4 regions of the Micromonospora sp. NPDC005194 genome follow, and region 2 is predicted to be linked to each of the others. Evidence: riboswitches for the same ligand, from Rfam matches in the RefSeq annotation. Region 2 holds a riboswitch; each other region holds the start of a gene.

Region 1 (7,185 bases), on a different contig from region 2:
CGGAGGCGTGCAGGTCGTACATCGCCCGGGTCAGCTCGGCGCCGTCCCCACTGCGGGCCCGACCGTCCCGGATCAGCTCCTCGTGACTCACCTTCAGGAAGAACACACCGCCGTCCAGTACGGCGCCCAGGTGGTCACCGGACAGATCAGCCACCACCCGGCTGCCGTTGGCGCCGAGGTCGGCGGCGAAGCGGCGGTACAGGTCGGCCGGGACGAGCCACGGCGCATTCGGGCCACTGAGGACGCTCACGTCGGCGCGAAGTCCCTCGCCGAGCGCCAGGTTGTACAACTCGTCCAGCTCGTGGCGGCTCAGTCGGTCCCCGGGCACGTCCACGACCTCCTGTCGGGACCCGCCCCGCCGGTCGTGCACGTACCCGCCGCTGCCGGAGTCGCGCATCACCACCTTCAGGTCCACCCCCTCGCTGACCAGCAGCGGCTCCAGCACCTGACCGACCTCGCCACCGAGCGCGGCGCAGAGCACCACGTCGACCCCGAGCGACAGCACCATGCGGGCCTGCCAGACGCCCTGGCCGCCGGGGTGCAGGTGCAGTTCGGGCTGGTCGTTCGGCTGATCCACGGTCACCGTCAGTTGCGGGGTGGGCGCGAAGACCATCACGTGCCCGCTCACCGGTCGTCACCGAACATGTGTCCACCCTCCGTCACAACCGGTGATTTCCCATCAGCCGACCGTAGTGGGAATGCTGGGCGAATACCGGGACAACGGACGGTGTCCGTCCGGGCGTTGCCAGCCTGAGCCGCGTACGGGACGATCGTGCGACCAGCGACCTCGGGAGACTGTGTGCTCAGCAGCGACAGCTTCAGCTACACCGTCCAGGCCCGCTGCTCACTCGCCGAGGCGGCGGCGTTGTTGAGCGACCTGACCCGCCAGGGCGAACTGCACCCCCTGATCGTCCGGGTCCGCCGGGTGCCGCCCCGTCCGGGCGCCCGAGCCAGCTACACGATCAACGACAGGCTGGCGGTGGGGCCGTTGCGCTTCCGCACCACCTACCAGGCGGACGTGCTGATCAGCGAACCTGACGAGATCGTCACGGTGGCCCGCCAGTGGCCGGCCACCACCGTCCGCAACCACACCCGGTTGCGCGCCGAGCCGGACGGCCTGGTCCGGATCGACGTCGACATCACCCTGCGCGCGCCGACGCCCCTGTTCCGGTACGCCTTCCAACAGGCCCGCGCCGCCCACCTCGCCCTGGCCACCCGCCTCGGTGCGGCCCTCGACCGCCCCGCGTCATGATCGTGCCTCGCCGATCATGGAGTTGTGGTGGGCCACAAAACGCCCATACAACGCCAAGGCAGGCACCACAACTCCATGATCGCCGGGCCATCCAGCACGGGTTGGCCGGCCGGAGCCCTAACGCAACACTGTTGACTTCCGTGTTGTTGCGCGATCTTGTGGCGCGTTGCGTGCCGGGCTCGCGGCGGCGGAGGTATGGCGTGCGCCGGTGGGTCGGGCGGGTCGGCGGCCCCAGGGCTTGTACGTGGAGAGCACGGTCGCGATGATCATGAGGCTGGTCGACACCGCGGGCGCGATCACCAGGTCGGCGCGATCCCGGGCGGGGAGGGCGGCGCCCAGCGCGCTCGCGTGCCGCAGGTTCGGGGTGAGCAGGAACAGCACCAGCCCGACCATCGCCGTGGTGATCACGAGCTTGACCAGCACCCACCGGTGGCGCACCAGGCCCCAGGGGGTGAGCAGCGCGCTGGCGACGCCGACGAGCCAGACGAGCACGCTCAGCGGCGCGAACAGCACCGTGCCGACGAGCCCGGCGACCGGATAGACCACGGCCGGGTCGGCGCCGCGCTGTGCCGCGATGCCGAGGGTGAGCAGCACCAGGTCGGCCCCGAGCCAACCGAGCGAGGTGATGAGGTGCAGGGTGAGCAGCGCCTTGCGGGTGGCGGGTGGGATTCGCGGCATACCCGACATGCTGCCGGCCCGGCCCGGCCGGGTCGTCCGATCACCGGCGGCGTCCGGGGTACGTCCGCTGACGTACCCGGGGCCGGCGCACCCGCTCGACGGTGCGCCGGCCACCGGTGGGGTCAGTACACCGACAGGTGTACGTGGTTGGTGTGTTCGCTGGAGGGGTCGCCGTTCCCCCCGCTGTACGACTTCCACCCGCTGCTGGGCAGCCAGATCTGCCTGTACCAGATCACGTAGAGCACGGCGAGCCGGTCGGAGTTGCGGATGAAGTACGCGGCCAGGTTGTTGCCGTACGTCTTGTCGCCGCCGGTGGCGTCCCCGCCGAAGCCGCCCTTCTGGGCGGCGAAGTCGCAGGCCCGACCCTTCGGGTGTTCGCCGGAGCCGCCCGAGCGGTGGCAGGAGACGTACCGGGTGAAGCCGGCGGCCTTCGCCTGGTTGAGGGCGTGCAGGGTGCGGGGGGTGATGCAGCCGCTGGCCGGGGTGGGGTCGTTGATGCTGCACGACTCGGAGGGCCAGGAGCCGTCGGAGTTGCGCGGCGCGGGCTGGGCGTTGGCGGTGGAGGTGCCCCGGTTGGAACTGGTGTCGGCAGCGGTGGTGCGCGGCTTGCTGGTGGCGACCGCCAGGGCCCGTTCGGCCTGTTCCTTGCGCTTGGCCATCACCTCGACCTGCTTGCGCTGCTCGCGGATCTCGCCGTCCAGGGCGGTGCGGGTGCGGTTGGCCTCGTCCCGGGTGGCGTGCAGGTCGCGCAGCACCCGGTCCTCGTTGGCGGCCACCACGTCCAGCGCGGCCGCCCGGTCCATGAAGCCCTCGGGGGTGTTGGTGTTGAGCAACGCCGAGACGGTGCTGAGCCGGCCGGTGCGGTACGCCACGCCGGCGATCTCGCCGACCTTGCCGTTGCGCACGGTCATCTCGGCCTCGGTGGTCTTCAGCTTGGCCGCGAGTTGCTGCTGGCGCTGGACGGAGGTGTCCAGGGCGCGCTTCGCGTCCAGGTAGCCCTTGCTGGCGGCCTCCAGTTGGGCCCGCAGCGCGGGGGTGCCGCCCTCCTCGTCGCCGTCGGGCGCCGCGGCGGCCCGCAGGCCGCCGGGGGGAGCGGCGGTGGCGGCGCCCACCGGTAGGGCGACGCCGAGGGTGACCATCATGACGATCAGTGCCGCGAGTCGGGCGGCGGGTGGTCGTGCTGGTGCCACTACGCATGTCCTTCCGTCAGCCGCCGACCGGGTTAGCTGACGGGTTCGGGACGGAAGATCCCTACCGCTGACGCGGATGCACCCCAGGAACGTGGTTCCCCGGTTCGCCCTCTCGGGTGATTAGGCGGCGGCCGCCACCGGCGCCGGGAGGGCGCCGCCGGGTGGTGGCCGGGGACGAGCCTACCGGGGCAGGTGGGACGTGTGCAGTCGATGTGACGGAAGGTGTCTGCGCCGCCACCGAAGATGACGGCAAAACGGTCTTTTCGTCAGATAGGTGCTCACCACTCGATCGAACCGCAGGCGCCCGTGGCGGACCCGGGCTCGATCTGCAGCGTGGCGTGCTCGATGCGGAAGTCCTCCCGCAGGGCGGTACGCGCCGCGGTGAGCACCGTGCCGACCTCCCCGCCGGGTGCCATGATCAGGTGTGCGGAGGCCACCTCCATGCCCGAGGTGAGCGTCCAGACGTGCAGGTCGTGCACCTCCACCACGCCGGGCACCGCGGCCAGTCGGTCGTGCACGGCGGTGACCTGGAGGTGTTCCGGGGCGGCCTGCACCAGGATGCGGACGGCCGCGCGCCCCAGCCGCCAGGTGCGCGGCAGGATGAACACGCCGATGGCGACCGCTACCAACGGGTCGGCCCACCACCACTCGGTGACCGCGATGAGCAGCGCCGCGCCGATCACGCCGAGCGAGCCGAGCAGGTCGCCGAGCACCTCCAGGTAGGCGCCCTGGAGGTTGATGCTCTCCCGGGCGCCGGCGCGCAGCAGCGCGAACGCGATCACGTTCGCGAGCAGGCCGAGGACGGCCACCGCGAGCATCGGGCCGGTCAGCACCTCGTGCGGGTCGCCGAACCGGCCGATCGCCTCGATCACCACGTAGACCGCCACGCCGGAGAGCAGGACGGCGTTGGCCAGGGCGGCGAGCACCTCGAGGCGGTAGAGCCCGAAGGTGCGCTGCGGGTCGCCGGTGGCCCGCCGGGTGGCGGTGATCGCGGCGAGCGCCATCCCGATGCCCAGCACGTCGGTGAACATGTGCCCGGCGTCGGAGAGCAGGGCGAGCGAGCCGGTGTGGAAGGCGGCCACACCCTCGACCACCATCAGCGTCGCGAGCAGCCCGAACGCGGTCCAGAGTCGGCCCCGGTGCTGGTGGGCGGCGTTGGTGACCGACCCGTGGTGGTGGTCATGACCTGCTCCCACGAAATCCACCCTCCGTCGCCACCCGGGACCCGGTCAAATGTATGCTCACATCGCTATGTATGCAAGTGTACGGACCGGCCCACCCTTCGACACGGCAACCCGCAGGTCAGCCGGTCGGGTCGATGGTGGTGAGCCGCTGGGTGGCCCGGGAGAGCGCCACGTAGAGCGTTCGTACGCCGGAGCCCGGATCGGCCCGGATCTCGCTCGGGGCGACCAGCACCACCCCGTCGTACTCCATGCCCTTCGCCTCCAGGCTGGTCACCACCTGCAGCCGCGCCGCGCCGAGTGAGCCGAGCCAACCGGCGACCTCGTCGCGGCGGGTGACCGGCGTGATCACCCCGACCGTGCCGTCCACCTCGGCCAGCAGGCCGGTGGCCGCCTCCACGACCGCGGTCTCCAACCCGGCCGGCGGCACCACCAGCTCGACGGGGTCGATACCGGTGGAGCGTACGGCGGTCGGCAGCGGCAGGTCGGGGTAGAGCCGGCGGATCTCCGCCGCCGCCACCGCGAAGATCTCCGCCGAGTTGCGGTAGTTGGTGGTGAGCGTGAAATCGTGCCGCTTGCGACGGCCCAGCGCCTGGTCCCGGGCGTGGGTCAGCTCCTGGGGATCACCGATCCACGCGGTCTGCGCCGGGTCGCCCACGACGGTCCAGGAGGCCAGGCGGCCGCGCCGCCCGACCATCCGCCACTGCATCGGCGAGACGTCCTGCGCCTCGTCCACCACCACATGCGCGTACTCCCGGTAGTCCTCCGGACGCTCCCGGGCCGCCGCGCGGGCGGCCCGCTGCCGGTCGCTGGCGGTGCTCAGCTCGCGCACGCCGCCGGCGAGTTGGAACGGGTCACGGCGGGCCCGCGCCGGCTGCATGGGCTTGCCGAGCAGCGCGTCCAACTCGTCCAATAACGCCACGTCCGCGATGGTCAGGCCCGCGGTGTCCAGATTCTGGTACGCGGCGGTGAGCAGCCTGATCTCCGCGCCGGAGAGGATGCCGCCGGCGTACCGACGCAGCCGATCCGGGCGAGCCAGCCAGCCGAGCACGTGTCGGGGGTGCAGGCGCGGCCACCACGCCTTGAGGAACTCCCGGAACTCCGGCCGCTCGGCGATCTCGCCCTCGAAGGCCCGGTGCTCGGGCAGCCGGGTGATGCCCACCGCCCGGGCCTGCGCCCAGAGCGCGGCGAACACCCCGTCGAAGCCGGCCCGGCGTGCCTCGTTGCGCCGGGCGCCACGGTGCAGCGCGCGGTCCCGGATCCGGTCCAGCTCGGCCCGGTCCAGCCGCAGCAGCGTGCCCCGGTAGAGCAGCCGCAGCTCACCCGGGCCGCCCGGCACCGCGTCGCGGGCTGCGCGCTCCAGCACCCGGCGCATCCGCAGCGAGCCCTTCACCGCCGCCACCTCGGGCGGGTCGGCGCGGGTGGCGGTCATTCCCGGAAAGAGGCTGCCCAGCGAGTGCAGGGTCGCCGTGTCTTCACCGAGCGAGGGCAGCACCGAGGCGATGTACTCGACGAAGACGGTGGACGGCCCGACCACCAGGATGCCCCCGCCGGCGTACCGGCTGCGGTCGGAGTAGAGCAGGAAGGCCGCCCGGTGCAGGGCGACCGCCGTCTTGCCGGTGCCCGGACCGCCCGCCACGATCGTCACCCCGGAACCGGGCGACCGGATGGCCTCGTCCTGCTCCCGCTGGATCGTCGCCACGATGTCGCGCATGCCCCGACCGGTGGCGCGGGACAGGGTGGCCAGCAACGCGCCGTCACCGACCACAGTCATCCCCTCCGGCGCGGCGGTCGGGTCCAGCAGGTCGTCCTCGATCCGGGTGACCCGCTCGGCGCGCGAGGAGATGGTGCGGCGACGCACCACGCCCAGCGGCTGCGCCGGGGTGGCCTGGTAGAACGCGGAGGCGGCCGGCGCGCGCCAGTCGACGACAAGCGTGGTGGCGTCCTCGTCGCGGATGCCGAGCCGCCCGACGTGCAGCACCTGCCGGTCGCGCAGGTCCAGACGGCCGAAGACCAGCCCCTCGTGCTCGGCGTCGAGGGTGTGCCGTCGCTGCGCGGCGTGGAAGACCATCGCGTCGCGCTCGACCAGCGCGCCGAACGTGCCGACCCGGGCCATCCGGTAGCCGTCCCGTTCGGCCCGAACCGCGGACTGGCGCAGCTCGGCCAGTCGGGCGTACACCCGGTCGAGGTGCCGTTGCTCGACGGCGATCTCCTGCTCCAGGGCGGTCTGGTCGGTCAACGCACGCTCCTTCGATGTCGCCGGCAGACGGCGCGAACCGCGCGGGCCAACCGCAGAAGGGTACGGCCCCGGGCCCGGGGCTTCGCGCCCGAGGTGCGGGAACGTGCTCAGCGACCCGTCCCGGTCGCGCTCGCGTCGTGCCCGTCGCGCGCCGGCGCGGCGAGCACCCGACGCAGTACGCCGGTCAGCGCGGCGTTCACCTCGTCCGGGCGCTCCATCATCAGCATGTGTCCGGCACCCGGACAGACGGTCAGCTCGGTGGCCGGCAGGGCGGCGGCGATCGACTCGGCGCACGGCGGTGGGGTCAGCCGGTCCCGGTCACCGACCAGGGCGGCGGCCGGCAGGTGGGCCAGCGCGGTGAGGGTGTCCAGCCGGCGCTGGGCGCCGATCGAGGCGCGGAAGCCGCCGATCGAGCGCAGCGAGGCGCGGGCCACCGCCGAGGTCACCAGCCGAATGTCGGAGGGATCACAGCGGTCGCCGAAGAGCATCCACCGGATGCTCGGTTGCAACGCGTTCAGCAGCGCCCGGGGCGCGCGCCACGAACCGCACCGGGCCAGGACACCGGCGCCCGTCGTCTCGGCGAGCCGGATCAGCCGGGCGATGCGCGGCGAGAGCCCGTAGACGGTGTGCGTGTGCCCCTCGGCG
Region 2 (7,185 bases):
CGGCTCGCGCCGCGCCGTCCGAAGCGGCCGTCGGCCGTCCCTCCACAGCGCACCGGCGACACCGACGACCGGGCCCCCGGCGCCGGCCGGACCGACGAACAATCGACGTACGCCGACTCGCGCTGACCCATTCGCCCAGGCCGGACGCGGTCGGCGCGGCGTGAGCCGACACGCCCGGCGTCGATGCGCACGGCCGCCGTCGGCGGTAGCGTGGGGACGTGCTTCCGGTCGCGCTCACCTGTCCCCTGTGGTGGGTGGCGCGCTGGGCGACACGGGTGCTGACCAGCCTCGCCGTCATCGCCGCCCTCGCGCTCGGCGCGACCACGGCCCTTCCGGGGTCGCCAACGCCAGCCGCCGCGGCGACGTCCGCCGTCGAGCCGCCCGCGTCGCCCGACCGACCCGCCGCCGTGACCAGCACCGGGCCCGCGACGTCCATCGTCGACGACGACCAGACCGCCGCCCGCGACAGCGCCACCCGCGACAGCGCCGCCCAGGAGCGGGCAGCCCGCGACAGCGCCGCCGTTGACGAGTCCGCCGCCGTTGACGAGTCCGCCGCGGCGTGGTCCGCCGACCCGCAGCCCGCGCTGCACGGCACTTCGCGCACCCTGGTCGCCACGTCGACCGGTGTGACGCCGGCGCGGGCGGTCTCCGAGCGGTCACCCCGCGCCAACAATCCGGCCGCCCGCGCTCCCCGGGCCCCACCGGAGCACCGAATCACTGCGGGTCGCTGACCGCGCACCGGCTCCTGACCCGCACCGGGCCACTGACCTCCGCGCCGGCCACTGACCACCGCACCGGCTGCTGAGCCGCCCCGCCGCAGCGCCGAGGCCCCGATCGAGCGTCCCGCCACCGCACCTGTCGACACACCAGTCCGTACCAGCCGACCCGCGGGTCACCGACCCTCGTGCGGCTTCCCCGTCGCAACGCGCATTCTCCCGAGGTGCCGACCATGGAGACCGTCGTCTTCTACCAGTTCCTGACCGAGGTGCCCCAGGCCGCCGCCATCTGGTCGGCCCTGTTCCTGCTGGCGCTGACCGTTCTCGCCGTGCTGGTCGCCCGCCCGGAGCCGGACTCGACCGCCTCCGAGCCGATGCCGCCGCCGCCCACCGCCCAGGAGGTGGCCGCCGCCGAACTCGCCGACCTGCGCCGCTACGCCGAAGAGGTGGCCGTGGCCGCGGCCCGCGCGGCGCAGACGGCCCGGCGACGACGCGCTGACTGGCTGATCACTCAGGAAGAGGCGCAGGCCGCCTGGTCCCGGTACGACGAGGCGGACACCGCAGCCCGTCGGGTCGCCACCGCCGGGGCGCTGCCGACCCCACGTACCCCGCACACCCCGGCCGAGTACGCGGCCCGGGAGCGCTACCTGCACCGTGCCGCGATGGCGGCGCACTGGCGCGGCGAGTTGACCATGACTCAGCTCGGTGACGTGTTCGGGCACCGGCGCGGCTGGGATCCCCGCCGGCACCCGGTCGAGCAGGAGGTGCTGCTCACCCGGGCGATCCGTGACGCGAGGCTGGCCGACCACCGGGCCGCCGACGAGCGGGAGCGGTCGGCCTGGCGGGACGCGGAGCTGGCCGCCGAGTCGGCACGCACGCTCGCCGAGGAGGCGTACGCGGCGGCGGTCCGGTTGTGGCCGAACCCGCTGCCGTCGCGCCGTACGACGACCCGGGCGTCGCGTTCGGCGGTCGTGACACGCTGGCGTCCGGCCCGGGTCGGTTGAGCCCGATCTGTTATGTGAGGCCCGTCACGGACGATGGAAATCGGGCGACCGGCACCATCGGCGGCCAATGTTCGCGCGATTGTGGCGGCGTTGCCGGCAGCCTGTCCGGTTGTCGCCCGTCGGCGCCTCCGGAACCGGTTGTCCCATCGAGTCACGTCAGCGGCAATACGCGCAGAAATTGGTGCGCCAAACGATGTTTACGCAGGTGGGCGTGGCTTGGCAGGGTCCGCACCGGCCAGTACTGTCGTGCTGTCCGGTGCGGTAACCGATCGCAGGAGGCGACGCCGTGCCGACCCGCTCAATCGTGATCTACGAACCGGGGACCCACAGTAAGTCCGGGGTGAATCCGCGAGCCACGGCCCGCGGTAGGGCGATCTTCCCGCCCGAATCCGTCAGCTAACCCGGTAGGCGGTGACGGAAGGAGTTCCATCCTCGTGCAGCACCTTTCCACCCCTCGGTTGTTCCCCCGCCTCCACGGCGTCGCGGCGCCCCCGCTCATCCGCCTTGTGACGGTGAGCTGACCCCCCGGGTCGCCGCCTTTCCCGCCCGGCCGCGCCGGGCGTTCCCCTGAGCGGTTCACCATCCGCGGACCACGGTTCGCGCGCTGGCGCCTGCCCGGATACCGGCCGAGCCCGGTGTGCCGCTCACCCCCCGAACCGTGGAGGACCCCGTGAAGCACACCCTGCAGCGTCAGCTCCGTCGCCTCGCGACCGAGCGCCCGTACCAGATCGTCGCCGCCTCCGCCGCGGCCCTCGCGATCGCCACCACGACCGGCGCCCTGCTTGCGGGCGCCGACGGCGCCCCGGCCAGCGAGCACACCGCGACCACAGTCGCCGAGATGCGCAGCGACACCATCGCGTCTCGCGACCAGGCGCGCGTCGCGTCCCCCTCGGCCGCGCCGAGCACTGCGGCCCCGGCCACCAGCGCCGCGTCGCCCGCCGCGAAGGCCACGAGCAACCCGGACCTCACCCGTAAGCCGACGCCGCCGAAGCCGCCCGCGACCAAGGTGCTCGACTACGACTACGAGGCGCAGAACACGTACTACAACTGCGGCCCGGCGGCCACCCGCAACGCCCTCAGCGCCACCGGCATCGACCGTACGCAGGAGGAGCTCGGCGCCGAGCTGGGCACCACCGAGATGGGCACCAACTCGGCCGAGGACACCACCCGGGTGCTCAACGCCGAGGTGAAGGGTTCCCCGTACCAGACCCGGATGTTCGCGGGCACGCCCAGCCCGGCGCAGATGGACCGCCTCCAGGCCGACGTCGTCAAGGCCATCACCGACGGCCGGGGCGTGGTGGCCAACGTCGTCGGCGACGCCACCGACACCAATGGCGGCTGGCACTCCTACGGCGGTGGGCACTACATCGCCGTCGTGGGCTACAAGGACAACGGCCGGACCGTGCGGATCGCCGACTCGGCGAACGCGGCCGACCCGGCGTACTGGATCACCACGATCGACCTGGCCAACTGGATCGCCACCCGGGGCTACTCCGCCTGACCCAGGCGCTGACGCCCACGACGCCGCGGGCGCCGTCCCCCACGAGGGGCCGGCGCCCGCGGCGTCTCGCGTCGATGCCGATGACGGCTCTCGTACCGGGCCACGAACCGTGGGAGACTGCGGCCGTGGTGGACGAATCGGTTGGTCACGCCGGTCGCGGGCCGGTCCTGCTGCTGCTGCACGGCATGGGAGCGACGGGCGACGTGTGGCTGCCCTGGGCGCCACTGCTGGAGCAGCACTGGCCAGGGCGGTGGTTGGCGCCGGATCTCGCCGGCCACGGCTGGTCGGCCCCGCTGTCGTCGTACTCCTTCGAGGGTCTGGCCCAGCGGATCGCACAGGGCCTGGCCTTCGACGACCGCATCGTGGTGCTCGGCCACTCGCTGGGTGGGGTGGTCGGCCTGGCGCTGGCGGCCCGCGCCGCCGGCCTGCCGGTGGACGCGGTGGTCGGGTTGGGCATCAAGGCGGTCTGGTCACCCGCCGAGCTGGCCCGGGCCGCGGAGCTCGCCGCCCGCCCGCTCGGTTGGTTCGCCAGCCGCACCGAGGCCGCCCGCCGCTACCTGCGGGTCGCCGGCCTCACCGGTCTGGTCTCTCCGGACCATCCGATGGTGGACGCCGGCCTGCGCCAGGTCGACGGCCGGTGGCGGCTCGCGATGGACACGAGCGCGTTCGCCGTCGGCCAGCCCGACCTGACCGCGCTGCTGGCGGCGACCGACGTGCCGGTGGTGCTGGCACGCGGCGAGCACGACCCGATGGTCACCGACGCGCAGCTCAAGGAGTACGGCGTGCCGGTCGCCACGCTGCCCGGTCTCGGCCACAACGCGCACCTGGAGGACCCGGCCGCCGTGCTGGCGCTGCTGGACGCCTACCGCTGAGCTGCTAGACCGGTGCTGACGTGGCCAGGTTCTCCGCCGGCGCCAGCTCGCGGCGCGCGGCCGTCAGGAAAGCCTCGGCGTACGACTCGGCGGGGAAGTCACCCAGGTAGCGGCGGCGGGTGGCCCAGCGCTCCTCGGCCAGCGGGTCGGTGTCCAGCAGCGCGGTGAGCACGGCGTCCACATTCGACATGTCGCGCCGCAGCACGTAACCCGACCCGGCCAACGGGAAACGGTCGGTGAACCGGTCGCCCTCGTCGCCCATGTCGGTCACGGCGTACGGCTTGCCGGAGTAGAGGTAGTCCGAGATCACGCCGGACACGTCGGAGACCAGCGCGTCCGAGCGGTTGACGCACTCGGTCAGGCTCAGCTCGCGGGCCGCCGCGCCGAAGACGTGCTGACGGCCGCTGCGGGCTCGGTCGGCGGCCAGCAGCTCCGTCAGCCGGCCCAACTGGCGTGCCGACGCCGGGTTCTGCGCCGTGTACGGGTGGGCCCGCAGGATCACCGTGGCACCGCGCTCCAGCAGCCGTCGCAGCAGCTCCTCGGCCACCGGCAGCGAGCAGTAGTCGGCGTCGGCGTGGTGCCCGGTCCAGGTCGGGGTGTAGAGCACCGTCGGGCTCGCGAGGCCGCGCGCCGGCTCCCGGCGTACGTCGATCGACTCGACCTGCGGGCGGCCCACCACCACGAACTTGTCCGCCGGGATCCGCACCCCGGCACGGGCGTACCGGTCGATCGCCGCCGGACCGGCCACGAAGATCCGGTCGAAGATCCCCGAGACCGGGTTGGCGCTCGGCGCCTTGTCGCTGTCGCCGTGGTGCAGCTGGATGTGGGTGAGCTGGGTGAACCGGACGCAGTGGCTGTTCTTCGCCCCGTGGTTGACGTAGAACGCCACCCGCAGGCTCGGCACCAGCGCCTCGTCGATCGCCCGCAGGGTGGGGCAGTAGACCACCGGCGCGTCGGTGGCCGCGGCGATGGGCGCCAGGAACTCCGGCTCGCGCACCAGGACCAGGAACGGCCTGCCGATCCGCTCCAGGTACGGCAGCCACATGGTGACCTGGTATTCCGAGCCGGGCGGCGCGGAGAAGTAGAGCAGGAACTCCGGCTGGTGCCGGCGCAGCGCGCGGGCCACCGGCCCACCGCCGCCGGTGGGCCGGAACCGCCGCCGGGCCAGGTCCAGCGCGACCGCCCCGGCGCCGGCGCCCACCAGCAGGCTGACGACGAGCGCCACGGCGGCGGGCAGGGTCAGCGCGGCGGCGAGGGCCACTGCCGCGAGCAGCCCCAACAGGGCGACGCCGAGCCGGTCGGCGATCAGCGGGGTCCAGGCCCGTACCGGCAGGTTGGCCGCCCGGACCTCCAGGTTGCCGGCGGTCCGCAGCGGCCCCACCAGGAGCACCAGCCCCAGCAGGACCAGCGCCGCGGCGGCCAGCGCCGGGTCGAACCCGTCGTCGAGTCGCCGGGTGTAGCCGACCAGGACCGCCGCGGCGATCAGCGCCGTCTCGGCGACCAGGTCAGCGCCGGGCCGGATCCGCTGCTCGGCGGCCGCCGCGGCCAGCGCCGCGACGGCCAGCGCCAGCCCCCACCCGGTGGCGCCGGTCAGCGCCACCACGACGAACGCCAGCACCGCCAGACCGACGCTCAGGCACCGGGCAAGCAGCTTTCGGACCAGGTCACCACGCATGTCGTTCCGTTCGCCGCCGTCGGAGTTCCGTCGCCCGCGTCAGCTCGCGGAGGTCACGGCCGCCGCCGCCTCGGCCCGCGCAGACTGGGCCGGCACCGACGGACCGTCACCGGGCGCCCGGCGTACGTCGATGACCTGACCGGTCAGGTCGGAGATCAGCACGTCCAGCGACGACTGGGCGACGGCCTCCGCGGCGAGCAGGGTGTGCTCCGGCTCCTCGCCGAACGCCCGGGTCCGCATCGGGGTGGCCGTCCGCTCCGGGTTGATGCAGTTGACGCGGACGCCCACGTCGGCCCACTCGTCGGCGAGCGCCTGGGTCAGGTTGACCAGGGCGGCCTTGGTGGCCGAGTAGAGCGCGTAGCGGGCCCGACCCCGGGTGTACGAGCTGGAGGTGTAGAGCAGCAGCTGGCCCTTGGTCTGCTGGAGGTACGGCAGGGCCTGCCGGGCGATGGTCACCGGACCGACGAAGTTGACCTGCAACACCCGGTCCATCGTCTCCTCGTCCATCTCGGCCAGGGCGCCCTTCTCCAGGATCCCGGCGGTGACGACCACGTGGTCGATCCGGCCGGTGGCCTCGAAGGCGGTCGTCAGCGCGGCCTCGACGTCCTCGGCGCGCTCCACGTGGGTGCCAGTGGTGGAGCGGCTGAACGGGAAGACCTGCGCGCCGTAGCGCCGGGCCAGCTCGGTCAGCTCGTGGCCGATGCCGTAGCTGCCGCCGAACACCACGATGGTGCGGCCGGTCAGCTCCTCGCTGTAGCTGCGGTGGTCGGTCAGCCGGGGCGCCTGCGCCGCGGCGAGCTGGAAGAGCTTGTCCGCCAGGTGCACGTCGACCGGGTGGGTGACCTTGATGTTCTCGTCCGAGCCGTCGATCACCTTGATCGGGGTGCCCGGCAGGTAGCGCAGGACCACGCCGCAGTCGTCGGTGGCCGCGAAGTCGGGGTCACCCTCGGCGATCCGGTACGCCTCGCGGATGGTGGGGGAGCGGAACGCCTGCGGGGTCTGTCCCCGGCGCAGCCGGGAGCGCACCGGGATGTCGGTGATGCAGTCGTTCTCGTCCACCTGGATGATCGTGTCGGCGGAGGGGATGGCGACGTCGACGGCGTCGTAGGTCCACAGCGCGTTCACGCACTCGCGGACGATCCGGCCGCTGAGCAGCGGGCGAACCGCGTCGTGGAAGAGGATGTTGCAGTCGGCCGGGCCGACCGCGTCCAGCGCGATCCGGGTGGTCGCGTTGCGGGTGTCGCCACCCTCGATCACCTTCGTGACCTTGCGCAGGCCGGCCTTCTCGACGATCTGCCGGGCGTCCTCGACGTGGCCGGTGGCCATCAGCACGATGATCTCGTCGATCTCCGGAGCGGCCTCGAAGACGGCCAGGGTGTGCTCGATGATCGGCTTACCGGCGATCTTCAGCAGCTGC
Region 3 (7,185 bases), on a different contig from region 2:
GAAGCAGATCGACGCCGAGATCAAGAAGCTTGAGGCGTCGATGCCCAAGACCACGGTCAAGACCGTCGGCTGCCCGACCATCAACGGTGTGCTCGCCGTGGCCGCCCAGAAGGCGATCAAGACCGCCTGCCAGCAGGTCGGCGACCCGTACGTCTGGGGCGCCACCGGCCCGAACTCGTTCGACTGCTCGGGCCTGACCCAGTACGCGTACAAGTCGGCCGGGATCTCCCTCACCCACCACACGGGTGACCAGTGGAACGAGGGCAAGGCCGTGTCGCGCGCCGACGCCCGCCCCGGTGACCTGGTCTTCTTCTTCTCCGGCCTGAGCCATGTCGGGCTCTATCTGGGTAACAACCAGATGGTGCACGCGCCTCGTGCCGGCAAACCGGTGCAGGTGTCGAGCATCACCACCATGCCGATCGCCGGGTTCCGCCGACCCGGCTGATCCAGCGGACGCCACGAGGGCCCTCGGTCGGATGACCGGGGGCCCTCGTCGTATGTCGTTCGTCAGCGGGGAGCGCCCACCGGGGACGGCAGGAGCTGCACGTCGGCGAGGTCGACGTACATGATGCGGTGGCCGAACTGGATCTGCGCGTACCGGTTCTTGCCCCGGATCACCGTCCAGTCGCCGGGCGAGGAGCCGTCAAACGTGCTGGCCCGGTAGTACTCGCCGGCCAGCACCGCGCCGACGGCGTAGCGCTGACCGGCGGCCAGCGTGTACTGCAGCGGTGAGATCGCCTGGTAGGGCACGCCGGCCGAGTAGGCCGCCTGCTCCGGGTACGCCCGCCCGTACACGGGGATGGTGGCCCGGCCCGGCTTCGGAACGGCCACCACACCCACGGTCCAGGTGGCGGTCGGCGCGGACGCCGGGTTGTGGAACCAGGCCCGTTGCCCGAGGTACCAGATGGCCGTCCAGTCGCCCTGCCGGCCGGCCAGCGCGTACGTCTGGCCGGCGGAGGCCCGCGCCCCGTGGTCCGACACGTCCATCGTGTTCGGGGTGCCGTCCGGGCGGAGCGCGATGTCGTTGACCAGCGGCGCGTCCGTGGACGGCGCGGTGTGCAGCACCACCGACGAGGAGCCGCGCGGCGCGCAGGGTGTTCCAGGGGTGACGCACCCGGTGAACGCCGGTTGGTTGGTCGCGTAGTCGGGGTCGATCCGGACCAGCCCGGTGGCGGGGGTGCCGGTGTCCAGTCGCGGTGCGTGCAGCAGGTCGAAGTAGTGCGTCCAGTCCCAGTAGGGCCCCGGGTCCCAGTGCATCCCGCGCACGGTCGACGCGACGGTGCCGGGCACGTTGTCGTGGCCGATGATGTGCTGGCGGTCCAGCGGGATGCCGTACCGCAGCGCGAGGTGCCGGACGAGCTTCGCCGAGGTCCGGTACATCGCCTCGGTGTACCAGGTGCCCTGCGCGGCGAAGCCCTCGTGTTCCAGCCCGATCGACTTCGCGTTGACGTACCAGTTGCCGGCGTGCCAGGCGACGTCCTTGGTCTTGACGTGCTGGGCGATGTGCCCGTCCACCGAGCGCAGCGAGTAGTGCCAGCTCACGTAGGTCGGGTCCTGGACGAGTTTCAGGGTGGTCGCCCAACTCGCCTCGGTGTCGTGGATGACGATGTACTCGATCTTCTGCCGGGCGGGCCGGTCGGAGAGATCGTGGTTGCCGTAGTCGCCGTCGCCGAACGCCTCGTAGGGTGCCGGGATCCACTCACAGGAGACGGTCCGCGGGCACTCCAGGCCGTCCGGGCGGGCGAGTCGTCGCAGGCCCAGCCGGTCCAGCCAGGAACGCTGGGGTTGGACCGCGCGGGCCGGCAACGTGACCCGCTGGCCGTCGTCGGTCACGCGGGTCTCGCCGGCGCCGATGGTGGTGAAGACCTCGTCGGCGAAGGCCGCCGCGGCGTCGGCGCTGTCCGCGCCGGCGTAGCGGGCCACCGCGCCGTACCAGGTGGCGGGGTCGGTGCCGGCGCCGACCGGGGCGCCCACCTCCCGTTGGTACGCGGCCAGCAGCGCCGCCCCGCCCCGGATGTTGGTCGTCGCGTCGCTGCGCAGCGCCTCGGGGGCGGCGCCGGTCAGCGCGGCGGCGGCGTCGACGGTCTGCATCGCAGCCGTGGGCGGCGCGGGATCCGTGGCCGGCGCGGGTGCCAGGACGGCACGGGAGTCGTCGCCGCGCGGATCCTCGGTGCCGGCGTCGTGGTGGCCGCGCGCGGGTAGGGCGGCCACGTGGCGGGCATCGGTCAGGTGCATCGGTCCGTAGCCGCCGCTGGTGCTCGGGGTGCCGGCGTTGCTGTCCCAGCGGGACTCCAGGTAGGAGACCCCGAGCAGCACGGCGGTCGGCACGCCGTACTCGGTCGACGCGGCGGCGTACTGCTGCTGACGGTCGGCGGCCGGTGCGGCGGAGGCGGGGCCGGCGCTCAGCGGTACGGCGGCCGTGGCGATGACCACGGCGACCGCGAGCGATGCGCGCCGGCCGGCGGACAGGGTTGGACGTTCCATCGAACCCCCTAGATTTGACTGGTAACGGTGTGGTCACCTTCGCGCCGGTCGGGAGTCCGCGTCAATACCTTTCCATACATCAAACTGCATCGAAAGAAAGCTTCACGCACGCTCGGTGACCTCCTCCAATCGGTACGGAGTGTCACGGCCGCACGGGTTGCGGATCGGTAACGGCCGTCTCTACTCTGGTCATTTGTCGGCCCGGTAGCAGGTCTGCCCATCCCGGGCGGTAACGGACCGACACCGCCGAGTCGCTTGCGAGCGAGCCGGGGACCCAGGTTCCCCCGGGGTGAATCCGCAGCCAATGCGGTAGGGCGCCAACTTCCCGCCCGAACCCGTCAGCTAACCCGGTAGGCGGTCAGGAAGAAGGAGTACGGAACCCCGGTGGCCCTCCATGCCCCGCGGCCGTCGTCCGAACGGTCGGCCTCGGCCGACCCGACGTCGACAGTGCCGCGTCCACGCTGGTCCCGCTTCACCACCGCCCTCGCCGCCCTGGTCGGCGTAGCCGTCGTCCTGACGGGCAGCGCCACGGCGGCGCACGCGGATCCGTCCGTCGCCGAGATCGAGCGCCAGATCGACGCCGACTGGAACAAGCTCGAACCGGTCATCGAACGGCACAACGCCACTCGCGCGGACCTGGCCGTGAAGCGCAGGCAGGCCGACGCGCTCGCCGCCCGCATCGCGCCCCTGGAGCGCCAGGTCGACGCCGCGATGAACAAGGTAAGCGCGCTGGCCGTGCGCGCGTACATGGGCGAGAACCTGTCGACCGTCAACACGATGCTCGGCAGCCGGTCGCCCGGCGAGGTGGTCGGGCAGCTCGAGATGCTCGACCGGTTCGCCCACAACCAGCAGGAGGACGTCCGTCAGGTCGCCGACCTCCGCGACGAGCTGGCCCGGCAGAAGGCGCCGCTGGACGAGATGGTGGCCCAGCTGACCCGGACCGAAGCGCAGCTGGCGGCGAAGAAGAAGCAGATCAACGACGAGATCGACCGGCTGCAGAAGCTGCGCCTCAAGGTGTACGGCAATGGTGGCGGCGGTCCGCTGCGTCCGGCGCCCTGCCCGGCCAGCTACCCCGGCGGCGGCGCGGGCACGGCGGTCAAGTTCGCCTGTGCCCAGATCGGCAAGCCGTACGTGTGGGGTGCCGAGGGTCCGAACTCGTACGACTGTTCCGGGCTGATGCTCGCCGCGTGGGCGAAGGCCGGTGTGTCGCTGCCGCACAACGCCGCCGCGCAGAGCCGGGTGACCAAGAATGTCAGCAGGGGCGATCTGCGCCCCGGCGACCTGGTCTTCTACTACAGCGACATCCACCACGTCGGCATGTACGTCGGCAACGGCTGGGTGGTGCACGCCTCCCAGGCCGGTCAGCCGATCAAGATGAAGAAGGTCGACGACGGGCCGATCCACAGCTACGGCCGTCCCGGCTGACCAACGCGGGACGCAGCAGGGCCCGTCGCGATCTCGTCGCGGCGGGCCCTCGTCGTCCGCTATCTATCGCGTCGGCCAGGCACGCCAGTTCTGCCAGGAGCGGCTCGGCGTCGGCCCCCGCTGCCCCTGGTAGCGCGAGCCGTAGACCACCGAGCCGTACGGGTGCTCGGCCGGCGAGGAGAGCCGGAAGATGCAGAGCTGGCCGATCTTCATGCCCGGCCAGAGGGTGATCGGGAGGTTCGCCACGTTGGACAGCTCCAGCGTGACGTGACCGGAGAAGCCCGGGTCGATGAACCCGGCGGTGGAGTGGGTGAGCAGGCCGAGGCGGCCCAGTGAGCTCTTTCCCTCCAGCCGGCCGGCGAGCTGGTCGCCGAGCGAGATCACCTCCAGCGTCGAGGCGAGCACGAACTCCCCCGGGTGCAGCACGAACGGCTCGCCGTCGGGCACCTCGACCACCGATGTCAGGTCGTCCTGCTGCATGGCCGGGTCGATGTGGGTGTAGAGATGGTTGTTGAACACCCGGAACAGCCGGTCGAGTCGTACGTCGATGCTGGACGGTTGGACCAGGGTGGGCTCGAACGGTTCCAGGCCCAGCGTGCCGGCCTTGATCTCGGAGACCAGGTCACGGTCGGAGAGCAGCATCGGACCACCATAGCCGCGTTGGCCGGACCGGCCGGATTCGGTGCCGGTGACCAGCGCGTCGAGGTCGCTGCTCGTACATTTGTTCGATAGAATGTCGGCATGGCTTCCTGGTCCGAATTCGCCGCCGACGAGCCCCGCCTCGCCGACGGGATCCGCGTTCTCCTGCAGCAGTACGGGCCGGGCTTCGGCTACCTGGCCACGGTCCGCGCCGACGGCGGGCCCCGGGTCCATCCGGTCTCCCCGGTCATCACCGACGAGGGTCTCTTCTGCTTCATCATCGACTCGCCGAAGCGCCGCGACCTCGAACGGGACGGCCGCTACGCGCTGCACTCGTTCCCTCCGGAGGAGAGCGACGACGAGGCGTACGTGGCGGGCCACGCCTGGCCGGTCACGGACCCGGTCCAGGTGGCCCGACTGGCGCAGAGCGCCCGGGCCGAGCCGCAGGTCGACTGGCGGCTGTTCGAGTTCACCGTCGACGTGGCGATGTTGACCCGTCGCGAGCAGCACGCCGCCGGCGTTCCGGGTGTCACCCCGAGCCGCCCGGCCGTGCGGGTCTGGCTGGACCCGCAAGCCCCGCCCGCACCGGCCGCGCCTGTCGCCGTACCGCAGACGCGCCCGACCCGCCGCAGCCGTGACGTCCAGTGCACGGCCGCCTGACCACGGCCCTGCTGTCCAAAAAAACGCCGGTGCCGGCTCCGTCGTGACGGAGCCGGCACCAGGTGTGCGCGAGGAGAGCTACGCCGCGCGGTACGCGTTCCACGCGGTCAGCATGCGGCTCGCCTGCCCCGGGGTGAACTGGTACATGCACGAGTCGTAGGTGTAGTCCATGAAGTTGGTGATCGGGTCCAGGCCGGTCGCCGAGCAGGTGTTCCGCCCGGTCGGGCACTCGTACGCCGGCGACGCCTCGGCTGGGGTGTCGCTGACGCTGTCACCGGAGCCGCCGCAGCCACCCTGGAAGGTGTGGTAGAGGTTCAGCCAGTGACCGATCTCGTGGGTGCCGGTGTCGCCCTGGTTGTAGTTGGTGGCGGTGCCGCCCGGCAGGGACTCGTTCAGCACGACCACGCCGTCCATGGTGCTGAGGTTCTGCTGCGGGAAGGTCGCCCAGCCGAGCAGGCCGCCGCTCAGCTCGCCGAGGTAGATGTTGAGCGTGTTCTTGCCGCCCACCCGCAGCGACGACTTCATCGACCGCTCCGCCGACGAGCCGTTGACGATCGGGTACCAGGACGGGTTCGTCACCCGGTTGATCTTGTCGAGCCGGAAGGCGAAGGCGGTGGCAGCGCCGCCGGTTCCGCCCGCGTAGGCCTGGTTGAGCACGCTGATCTGCGAAGTGATCATCGAGTCCGGGATGTTGCCGCCGGCCCGGGTGCTGTTCTCCTGGATCACGTGCACCACCACCGGGATGGTGACGGTGGCCAGCGTCGTGGCGCCGGCGCCGGCCCGGAAGTTGGCACGCTCGCGCAACGCCGCCGCGAGGTCGGCGTCGCGTTCGCGGACCTGCTTCGCGGTCAGCTCGTTCGGGTCGTGCGTGGCCGCCGCGCCGGGCTTCACCCGAGCGTTGGCGTGGCTGTCGGCCGGCTCCGCGCAGGCGCCGCCCGGCGCCGCGGAGAAGGCCGAAGCAGCCGGAACGACGCCCACCGCAGCGGTGCTGAGCAGCAGCGCGAGGGTCGTCGACGCGACACCGGCGGCACGCCGGGTCAGCAGGTTGGGACGGAGTCCCATGGGCCCACCTCTTTCTGGCGGCGTGACAGGGGGTGTGTCACGCCGTGGCTGAAACGTGTGGGAGACGTTACAACCCATCGACGCATTTGAGAACGCCCATATCTTGCCGTCACGAAACTTTTTCCGAGGTGAAGGCGTCCCGCCGGCGCGTGGGGGTGGCTGGGTGCACCGGTTCGACGACTCGGGTACAGTGGTGCCGCCCGCGGGTGTAGTTCAATGGCAGAACATCAGCTTCCCAAGCTGACAGTGCGGGTTCGATTCCCGTCACCCGCTCCACGACCGAGGCGCTGACCAGGACGAGAGTCCCGGTCAGCGCCTTCGATGTTGCCGCGCGCGCACGTCCCTGGGCTGCCTCGCTCCTACCCGTTAGGGTCCGGTCAGGAGGTGGTCGCGTGTTCACCGAGGCTTTTCCCATCGTGACGACGCCCGACCTGCCGCGGTTGATCGCGTTCTACCGGGACGTCGTCGGCTTCGAGCTGACCTACCGGTTCCCGGAGGACGGTGAGCCGGAGTTCGTAGCCCTGCGGCTGGGCAGCAGCGAGCTGGGCCTGGCCGCCGACCCGCATGCAGGCGACCCCACCCTCTCGCGCCGCTGGGAGTTGTGCGTGTACGCCGACGACTGCGACGCGGCCGTGCACGTTCTGCGCGCGGGTGGCGCGACGGTCACCGAGGAGCCGGTCGACCAGCCCTGGGGTGAGCGGTCCGCCAGGGTCACCGACCCGGACGGCAACCGGCTGCTGGTCCTCTCCCGCCTGGCTTAGGGCATGTGTCAAGGGCCCTTTGCCGGACCGCCGCCCGGACTCCGCCTCGGCCCGACCGAAGACTTCGGACTGGCCGCTGCCATCGCAGGTCGCAGATCTTGGACAGTTTCCGTTAGCTGCTAACGGAAACTGTCCAAGATCTGTGCGCCGACGG
Region 4 (7,185 bases), on a different contig from region 2:
GTGGAGCCCGAGCCAGCGCCCACCGCCGGCCCGACTGAAAAGCCTCTTGAGCAGGTCAAACGCGTGGAGACGAGGTGCGGGGATGAGCCGTTCCGGTACGCCTGGCGGGCAGCCGGGCCCGCAGCGGGCTGCCGATCGAGCGCCGACGCCGACCGAGCCGGCCCGAGCGTACGCCGAGCTGGCCGCGGGCAACCGGCGCTTCGTCAGCGGGGCGCCGCGCCACCCCAACCAGGACGCCGGGCACCGGGCCGCCGTGGCCGACGGGCAGCACCCGTTCGCGGTGATCGTGGGCTGCTCCGACTCCCGCCTGGCGGCTGAGATCATCTTCGACCGGGGGCTGGGCGACCTCTTCGTGGTCCGTACGGCCGGACACACCGCGGGCCCGGAGGTGCTGGGCAGCGTGGAGTACGCGGTGACGGTGCTCGGCACTCCACTGGTGGTGGTCCTCGGCCACGACTCGTGCGGTGCGGTGCAGGCCGCCCGTGAGGCGGCCGCCACCGGCGTCGCGCCGCCGGGACACCTGCCCGCGGTGGTCGACGCGGTGCTGCCCAGCCTGCGACGTGCCACCGCCGAGGGCGTGGACGACGTCGACGGCATCGTCGACATCCACATCGCGCAGACCGTCGAGACGCTGCTCGGGCAGTCGCCCGTGCTGGCCGACGAGGTGGCACAGGGGCGGTGTGCGGTGGTGGGCATGTCGTACCGGCTCGCCGCCGGTGTGGTGCGCGCGGTTACCCCCGCACCGGCGGGTGCCGCGACGTTCGACGCGCCCGGCGCCTCGGACGACCCGGCAGCTTCCGCCGCCGCCTGACGCGGACCGCCCCGGCAACTTCCGCCGCCTGACGCGACGAGGGCCGCCCCGCCTGATGCGGGACGGCCCTCGACTTCTTGGCACCGGGTCAGAGCAGCGACATGTGCACGTGGTCGGTGTGGTTCGACGGTCCGCTGTACGACTTCCAGCCGGTCGCCGGGAACCAGATCTGCCGGTTCCAGATCACGTAGTAGATGCCGAGGCGGTCGGCGTTGCGGATGAGGAACGCGGCGACGTTGTTGCCGTACATGCGGGTGTCGTTGTTGTGCCACGGGCTGAAGCCGCTCTTCTGCAACGACCAGTCACAGGCGCGGCCCTTCGGGTGCTCGAACGGGCCACCGTTGCGGTGGCAGCCGACGAACCGGTTGAACCCGGCCCGCTTGACCTCCTTGTACGCGTGCAGGGTGCGCGGCGTGACACAACCGGAGGTGGTGGGGTCGTCCTCGCTGCATGACTCGGCCTTCCAGTCGCCGTCGGCGGTGCGACCCGGGCCGATCCGGGCGACCGGCGAGACGGCGTCGACCAGACCGCCGGTGAAACCCTGACCGCCGACCAGCGCGAGCGCCTTGTCCGCGTCGCGCTTGTCCTTCGCCATCAGGGCGGTCTGCTTCTGCTGCTCGCGGACCTCCGCGTCGAGGGCCAGCTTGGCCTGCTCGGCGCGGGTCTTGACCGTGTTGACCTCGGCGAGCTTCTTCTCGTTGACCATGTTCATCTCGTCGAGCGCCGCGGCCCGTCGGACGAACGAGTCCGGGGCGTCGCTCTCCAGCAGCATCGCGATCGCGCCGATCCGCCCGGTCCGGTACGACTGGGCGGCGATCTGCCCGACCTGCGGGGCCAGCGCCTCCAGGTCGGCCTTCGCCCGCTCGACCTGCAACGCCAGCTCAAGCTGCCGCTTCTTGGACTTGTCCAGCTTGGACTTGGCCGCCACGTAGTCCCGGTTGGTCTGCTCGATGACGTCGTTGAGGAGCTTGGGTTCGTCTTCCTCTTCGTGCCCGGACGGTGTGGGGGTCGTCGGGGCGGCGTGGGCCGGGAGGGGCCCGGCGAACACGGTCAGCGCAGCGAGCACGGCCACCACGGGTGTCAACCAGCGGCGTAGGGGTGCCGTCACAATGTTCCCTTCCGTCGACCGCCGACCGGGTTAGCTGACGGGTTCGGGGCGGAAGTGGCCCCTACCGCTGTCGCGGATTCACCCCACGTACCTGGGTCCCCGGCTCGCCGGTTGGCGATTGGGCGGTGGCACCGCAGGCGCCGCTGCGCGCCTTCGTCGGTGACCGGCAGCGAGGTTACCCGAGAGTCCACCGCCTGAGCTACGTCCTGATGCCGACTAAAAGCGTCATTTCGCCATGGCGTTGAGTGACCAGTGACGCGGTTCTCAGGGCGTAGGCCCGATCCGGTCACGCTGAGGAGTGTCACCATGCCGTATCCGTGCTCCTGTTCGGCTCTGGCCACCCGGTGGTGGCGGTGGATGGGGGTGCGCTCCGCTCCGGGTCGGGCCCGTCGGACCGACCCGCTGGCGGGGAGCTGAGGGCGGCCAACGCCTCCGTCCGGTCCGGACGGGGGCGCGGCGTCAGGACGTCGGCGGCCGCGTCCTGCGCCGGCGTCGACCCGGCCGCGGTCACCACGGCGGCGAGCCCGGTGGTGAGGGGTACGGCGGCGATCAGGCCGAGCGTGGCGACCGCGCTGCGGACGATCTCCTGGGCGAGGAACTCGCTGGTCAGGATCTGCCCGAGGGGGCGGGTGTCGGCGGTGAGCAGAAGCAGCAGCGGAAGTGAGGCGCCCGCGTACGCCAGGACGATGGTGTTGACCGTGGAGGCGATGTGCGCCCGGCCGACCCGGGTGGCCGCCCGGTAGAGCTGCAGCCGGCTCAGGCCGGGGTTGGCGTTCGCCAGCTCGGTGACGGTGGCGGCCTGGGTGACGGTCACGTCGTCGAGCACCCCGAGTGAGCCGATGATGATCCCGGCGAGCAGCAGGCCACGCAGATCGACATCGGCCTGGAACATCGACAGCGTGGTGGCGTCCTCGCTGCCGAAGCCGGTCAGGTGGGTGGCGGCGGTGGCGATGGTCGCGAGCACGCCGGTGAGCACCAGGCTGCCCAGGGTGCCGAGCACCGCGACCGAGGTCTGCGCGGTCACCCCGTGTGTCAGGTAGAGCACCACGAACATGATCAGGGCTGCGCCGACCACCGCCACCAGCAGCGGTGACCGGCCGGCGCTGATGCCCGGCAACACGAAGGTGAGCAGGATGGCGAAGCTGGCGGCCAGCCCTGCCAGCGCGGCCAGGCCCCGCCACCGGCCGAACGCGACGATCGCGGCGGCGAAGACCACCGCGAGCCATACCAGCGGCTTTCCGCGCTGATGCTCGGCGATGTTCCAGCTGCTGGTGGCGGGATCGGTCGGGTCGGTCAGCTCGACCAGGACGACGTCGTCGCCGACCTCGATCCGCGGAGCGCCGGGCCCGGCGGGGACGGGCGTCTGCACCTGCTGGCCGGCGCTCGGCCCGTCCTCGATCCGTACGTCCACGGTCCCGCACGGCCCGATGGCCGGCGTGCCCGCCGGGTTGGCCGACGGTGGGCAGGGTTCGGTCACCACCCGGGTGACCGTGCCGTGGTGGCGCGGCGCGTCCGTGCCGCCGCCGGTCTGCGGCGCCCCGTCCCGTGGCCAGAGCACCACGGCGGCGACGACGGTGGCCACGAAGAGTGGCACCACCGTCGCGACGAGGATCCGCCGGACCCGGGGTGGGACGGGCGGAGCGGTACGGCTGTGGTCGGAACCCAATGCGAGAACTCCCAACGATCCGGTGCGGGGTACGTGCCGACGGGCCGGTCGGTTCACCTCCGCCGGTCGAACGCGGTGCCGGGCGCATCGGATTGCCGGCTGGCGACCCGGTGATCACACAGGGTGAGCCGTCGGACCGGCCGGTCGGCGGAGGCGCCGCGCCGTGGCGGCGCCGGTGCCCGACTGGGCGGTGGGGTCCGGTAGGCCATCGCCGGAAATGCTAGCCAGCCGGACCGGGTGTCGCAGGTCGTGGCGGAGTGTCGGATGGTCGAACCGCCCGCGCGGCGTCGCCCGGAGCGGCATGTTGGAGTCATGCCCGCGTCCGAGCCCGCCCCTGAGCAGGCCGCCGACCAGAGCCAGCACGCGACGCCGGCCGGCCACGATCAGCACGCCGGCCCGGAGAGGCACGCCGGCCAGGACAAGCACGCTGGCCACGACAAGCACGCCGGCCACGACCCGGCGATGTTCCGCCGCCGGTTCTGGGTCTGCCTGGTGCTCACCCTGCCGGTGGTGCTGACCAGCCACCTGGTGGTGGACGGGCTCGGGCTCCGGTGGGACGTTCCGGGCCGCTCCTGGGTCGGGCCGGTGCTCGGATCGGTGATTTTCCTCTGGGGTGGCTGGCCGTTCCTGGTCGGTGCGGTGCGCGAGATCCGGGACCGGGCGCCGGGAATGATGCTGCTGGTCGCGATGGCGATCACGGTGGCGTACTCGGCGTCGTTGGCCACCAGCCTGGGCGCCTTCGACCTGGACTTCTGGTGGGAGTTGGCCGCGCTGGTCACCATCATGCTGCTCGGGCACTGGCAGGAGATGAAGGCCATCGGGCAGGCCCGGGGGGCGCTGGCGGCGTTGGCCGCGTTGCTGCCCGACGAGGCCGAGCGCGTGGCGGCGGACGGGCAGGCCGAGCCGGTGCCGGTCGGCGCGTTGCGGGTGGGCGACGTGGTGCTTGTCCGGCCCGGGGGTCGAGTGCCGGCGGACGGCCGGATCGTCGATGGCGACGCCGAACTGGACGAGTCGATGATCACCGGTGAATCGCGGCCGGTGGCCCGGTCGACGGGCGAGCGGGTGGTGGCCGGCACGGTCGCCACCGACTCGGCGATCCGGGTCCGGGTCGAGGCGCTGGGTGACGAGACCGCGCTCGCCGGCATTCAGCGCATGGTCGCGCAGGCGCAGCGCTCGGGTGGGCAGGCCCAACTGCTGGCCGACCGGTTCGCCGCCGCGCTGTTCTACGTGGCCGCCGGCACAGCCGTGGTGACGCTGGCGGTCTGGACCGCGCTCGGTGAGCCCGACCAGGCGGTGGTCCGTACGGTCACCGTCCTGGTGATCGCCTGCCCGCACGCGCTCGGCCTGGCCATCCCGCTGGTCGTGGCGCTCTCCACCGCCCTGGCGGCGCGGCGCGGGATCCTGGTCAAGGACCGGTTGGCGCTGGAGCGCATGCGGACCGTCGACGCGGTGCTCTTCGACAAGACCGGCACGCTGACCCGGGGTGAGCACGCGGTGAGCGACCTGGTGACGACCCAGGGGCTGGAGCGGGAGGAAGCGCTGCGGATCGCCGCCGGCGTCGAGTCCGACAGCGAGCATCCGCTGGCTCGGGCGATCGTGACGGCGGCCGGGTCCGCCGGCCCAGCGCGTGCCACCGGCTTCCGGTCGCTGCCGGGCCGCGGCGTGCGGGCCACCGTCGACGGTACGGAGTACGCGGTGGGCGGCCCGGCGTTGCTGCGGGATCTGGGCCGAGCGCTCCCGGACGACCTGAAGGCGGCGACCGGCCGATGGTCGGCGCGCGGGGCCGTGGTGCTGTACCTGGTGCGGCTGCCGGGCACCGTGCTCGGGGCGTTCGCGCTCACCGACGAGGTGCGTCCGGAGGCCCGGCAGGCCATCGCCGAGCTCCGTGCCGAAGGCGTCCGCACCATCGCCATGATCACCGGCGACGCGCGGTCGGTGGCCGAGTCGGTGGCAGCCGATCTCGGCTTCCGGTCGGGGGTGGACGAGGTCTTCGCCGAGGTGCTGCCGGCCGAGAAGGACAGCCGGGTCGCGGAGCTCCAGCGGCGAGGGCTGACCGTGGCGATGGTCGGCGACGGGGTGAACGACGCGCCGGCGCTGGCCCGCTCCGACGTCGGCATCGCGATCGGGGCGGGGACCGACGTGGCGATCGAGTCCGCCGGGGTGGTGCTGGCGTCGTCCGACCCGCGCGGTGTCGGTGCCGTGGTCCGGCTCTCCCGGGCGTCGTACCGCAAGATGCGGCAGAACCTGGCCTGGGCCGCCGGCTACAACGTGGTGGCGTTGCCCCTGGCGGCCGGGGTGCTCGCCTGGGCCGGGGTGGCGTTGAGCCCGGCGGTGGCGGCGGTGCTGATGTCGGCGTCCACCATCGTGGTGGCGCTCAACGCCCAGTTGCTCCGCCGGGTACGCCTCGACGCGGAGCCCGACTGACCGGCTCAGCCGCGCTTCATGAGTCGGCCGACGGCCGCCATCATCTCGGTGGCCATCTCGTCGGCCCGGCCCTCGGCCGCCCCCTCGTGCATGCAGTGCCGGGCGTGCCCGTCGAGCAGGCCCAGGGCCACCTTGTCGAGCGCGGCCTGGATCGCGGAGATCTGGGTGAGGACGTCGATGCAGTAACGGTCGTCGTCGACCATCTTCTCGATGCCCCGGACCTGCCCCTCGACGCGGCGGAGCCGCGCGAGCAGCTGGTCCTTGCTGGCGGTGTAGCCGCGGATCGGCGTGGGTGCGGTCATGGCGACGAGGATAGCGTACCCCTGGGGGGTATGGTAACGTCCCTCGTGTCCGATACCCCCACCGGGTACCGGTACATGACCGGTCACGAGTCTGCCTCGGCCTTACCCCTGGGGGGTATAGGCTGGCAGACGACGAAGGGAGAGATTCGATGGTCGACACGACGTTCCAGGTGCGGGGCATGACCTGCGGGCACTGCGTCAGCGCGGTCAGCGCCGAGGTGGGCGCCATCGCCGGGGTGCGCGACGTGCAGGTGGATCTCGCCACCGGCCGGGTCGCCGTCACCAGCGAGCAACCCGTGGACGCGGAGTCCGTCCGGGCAGCGGTCGACGAGGCCGGTTACGACCTCGTCGAGGCGTGAGCGGAAAGCCCGGGATGAACACGGTGACCAGAATGGGCGGGTTCGCCCTCGGTCTCGCGGCGGTCTTCGGCGCGGCGTACGGGATCGGCCGGGTGGTCGACCCGGCCGCCCCGGTCGCCGAGAGTCGGCCCGACGGCGGCGTCGCCCACAGCTCGGGCCCCACCGCGCACGACGAGGTGACCGACCAGACTCCCGGCGGTCTGCTCGTCTCCGACCGTGGCTACACGCTCGTTCCGGTCGCCGCTCCGGCCGGTGAGTTCGCCTTCCGGATCGGCGGGCCGGACGGCCGCCCGGTGACCGGGTACGACGTGGCACACGACAAGCGGATGCACCTGATCGTCGCCCGGCGGGACCTGTCCGGCTTCCGCCACGTGCACCCCGACCTCGCCCCGGACGGCACCTGGCGGGTCGACACCCCGCTGGACGGCCCGGGGCAGTGGCGGGCGTTCGCCGACTTCACGCCGACCGGGGGCGAGGCGCTGACCCTCGGGGTGGACGTGACCGTCCCCGGTGAG

The links. A riboswitch is a leader RNA that binds a small molecule or an ion and turns the genes downstream of it on or off. The one in region 2 is predicted to bind cyclic di-AMP.
Region 1: another riboswitch for cyclic di-AMP. It lies ahead of ABZU53_RS06120 (hypothetical protein); the one in region 2 lies ahead of ABZU53_RS23020 (C39 family peptidase).
Region 3: another riboswitch for cyclic di-AMP. It lies ahead of ABZU53_RS01700 (NlpC/P60 family protein); the one in region 2 lies ahead of ABZU53_RS23020 (C39 family peptidase).
Region 4: another riboswitch for cyclic di-AMP. It lies ahead of ABZU53_RS16935 (hypothetical protein); the one in region 2 lies ahead of ABZU53_RS23020 (C39 family peptidase).

What each region holds. Positions count from the first base shown of each region.
Region 1 covers NZ_JBEXIA010000005.1:123,235-130,419, forward strand. Annotated here, with positions in the region: gene ABZU53_RS06105 (PfkB family carbohydrate kinase) at 1-628, opposite strand, end outside; gene ABZU53_RS06110 (SRPBCC family protein) at 800-1,252, shown strand; gene ABZU53_RS06115 (hypothetical protein) at 1,370-1,930, opposite strand; gene ABZU53_RS06120 (hypothetical protein) at 2,053-3,072, opposite strand; cyclic di-AMP (ydaO/yuaA leader) riboswitch at 3,126-3,257, opposite strand; gene ABZU53_RS06125 (cation diffusion facilitator family transporter) at 3,399-4,316, opposite strand; gene ABZU53_RS06130 (AAA family ATPase) at 4,423-6,540, opposite strand; gene ABZU53_RS06135 (alpha/beta hydrolase) at 6,648-7,185, opposite strand, start outside.
Region 2 covers NZ_JBEXIA010000029.1:72,518-79,702, reverse strand. Annotated here, with positions in the region: gene ABZU53_RS23035 (acyltransferase) at 1-126, shown strand, start outside; gene ABZU53_RS23030 (hypothetical protein) at 219-731, shown strand; gene ABZU53_RS23025 (hypothetical protein) at 950-1,720, shown strand; cyclic di-AMP (ydaO/yuaA leader) riboswitch at 2,006-2,146, shown strand; gene ABZU53_RS23020 (C39 family peptidase) at 2,379-3,221, shown strand; gene ABZU53_RS23015 (alpha/beta hydrolase) at 3,347-4,093, shown strand; gene ABZU53_RS23010 (CDP-glycerol glycerophosphotransferase family protein) at 4,098-5,768, opposite strand; gene ABZU53_RS23005 (bifunctional cytidylyltransferase/SDR family oxidoreductase) at 5,808-7,185, opposite strand, start outside.
Region 3 covers NZ_JBEXIA010000002.1:18,030-25,214, reverse strand. Annotated here, with positions in the region: gene ABZU53_RS01710 (NlpC/P60 family protein) at 1-445, shown strand, start outside; gene ABZU53_RS01705 (N-acetylmuramoyl-L-alanine amidase) at 508-2,484, opposite strand; cyclic di-AMP (ydaO/yuaA leader) riboswitch at 2,719-2,855, shown strand; gene ABZU53_RS01700 (NlpC/P60 family protein) at 2,869-3,909, shown strand; gene dcd (dCTP deaminase) at 3,973-4,551, opposite strand; gene ABZU53_RS01690 (pyridoxamine 5'-phosphate oxidase family protein) at 4,651-5,208, shown strand; gene ABZU53_RS01685 (zinc metalloprotease) at 5,287-6,270, opposite strand; tRNA gene ABZU53_RS01680 (tRNA-Gly) at 6,473-6,546, shown strand; gene ABZU53_RS01675 (VOC family protein) at 6,663-7,031, shown strand.
Region 4 covers NZ_JBEXIA010000017.1:70,917-78,101, reverse strand. Annotated here, with positions in the region: gene ABZU53_RS16940 (carbonic anhydrase) at 83-811, shown strand; gene ABZU53_RS16935 (hypothetical protein) at 900-1,919, opposite strand; cyclic di-AMP (ydaO/yuaA leader) riboswitch at 1,924-2,054, opposite strand; gene ABZU53_RS16930 (YibE/F family protein) at 2,221-3,585, opposite strand; gene ABZU53_RS16925 (heavy metal translocating P-type ATPase) at 4,048-6,009, shown strand; gene ABZU53_RS16920 (metal-sensitive transcriptional regulator) at 6,015-6,311, opposite strand; gene ABZU53_RS16915 (copper ion binding protein) at 6,461-6,670, shown strand; gene ABZU53_RS16910 (hypothetical protein) at 6,685-7,185, shown strand, end outside.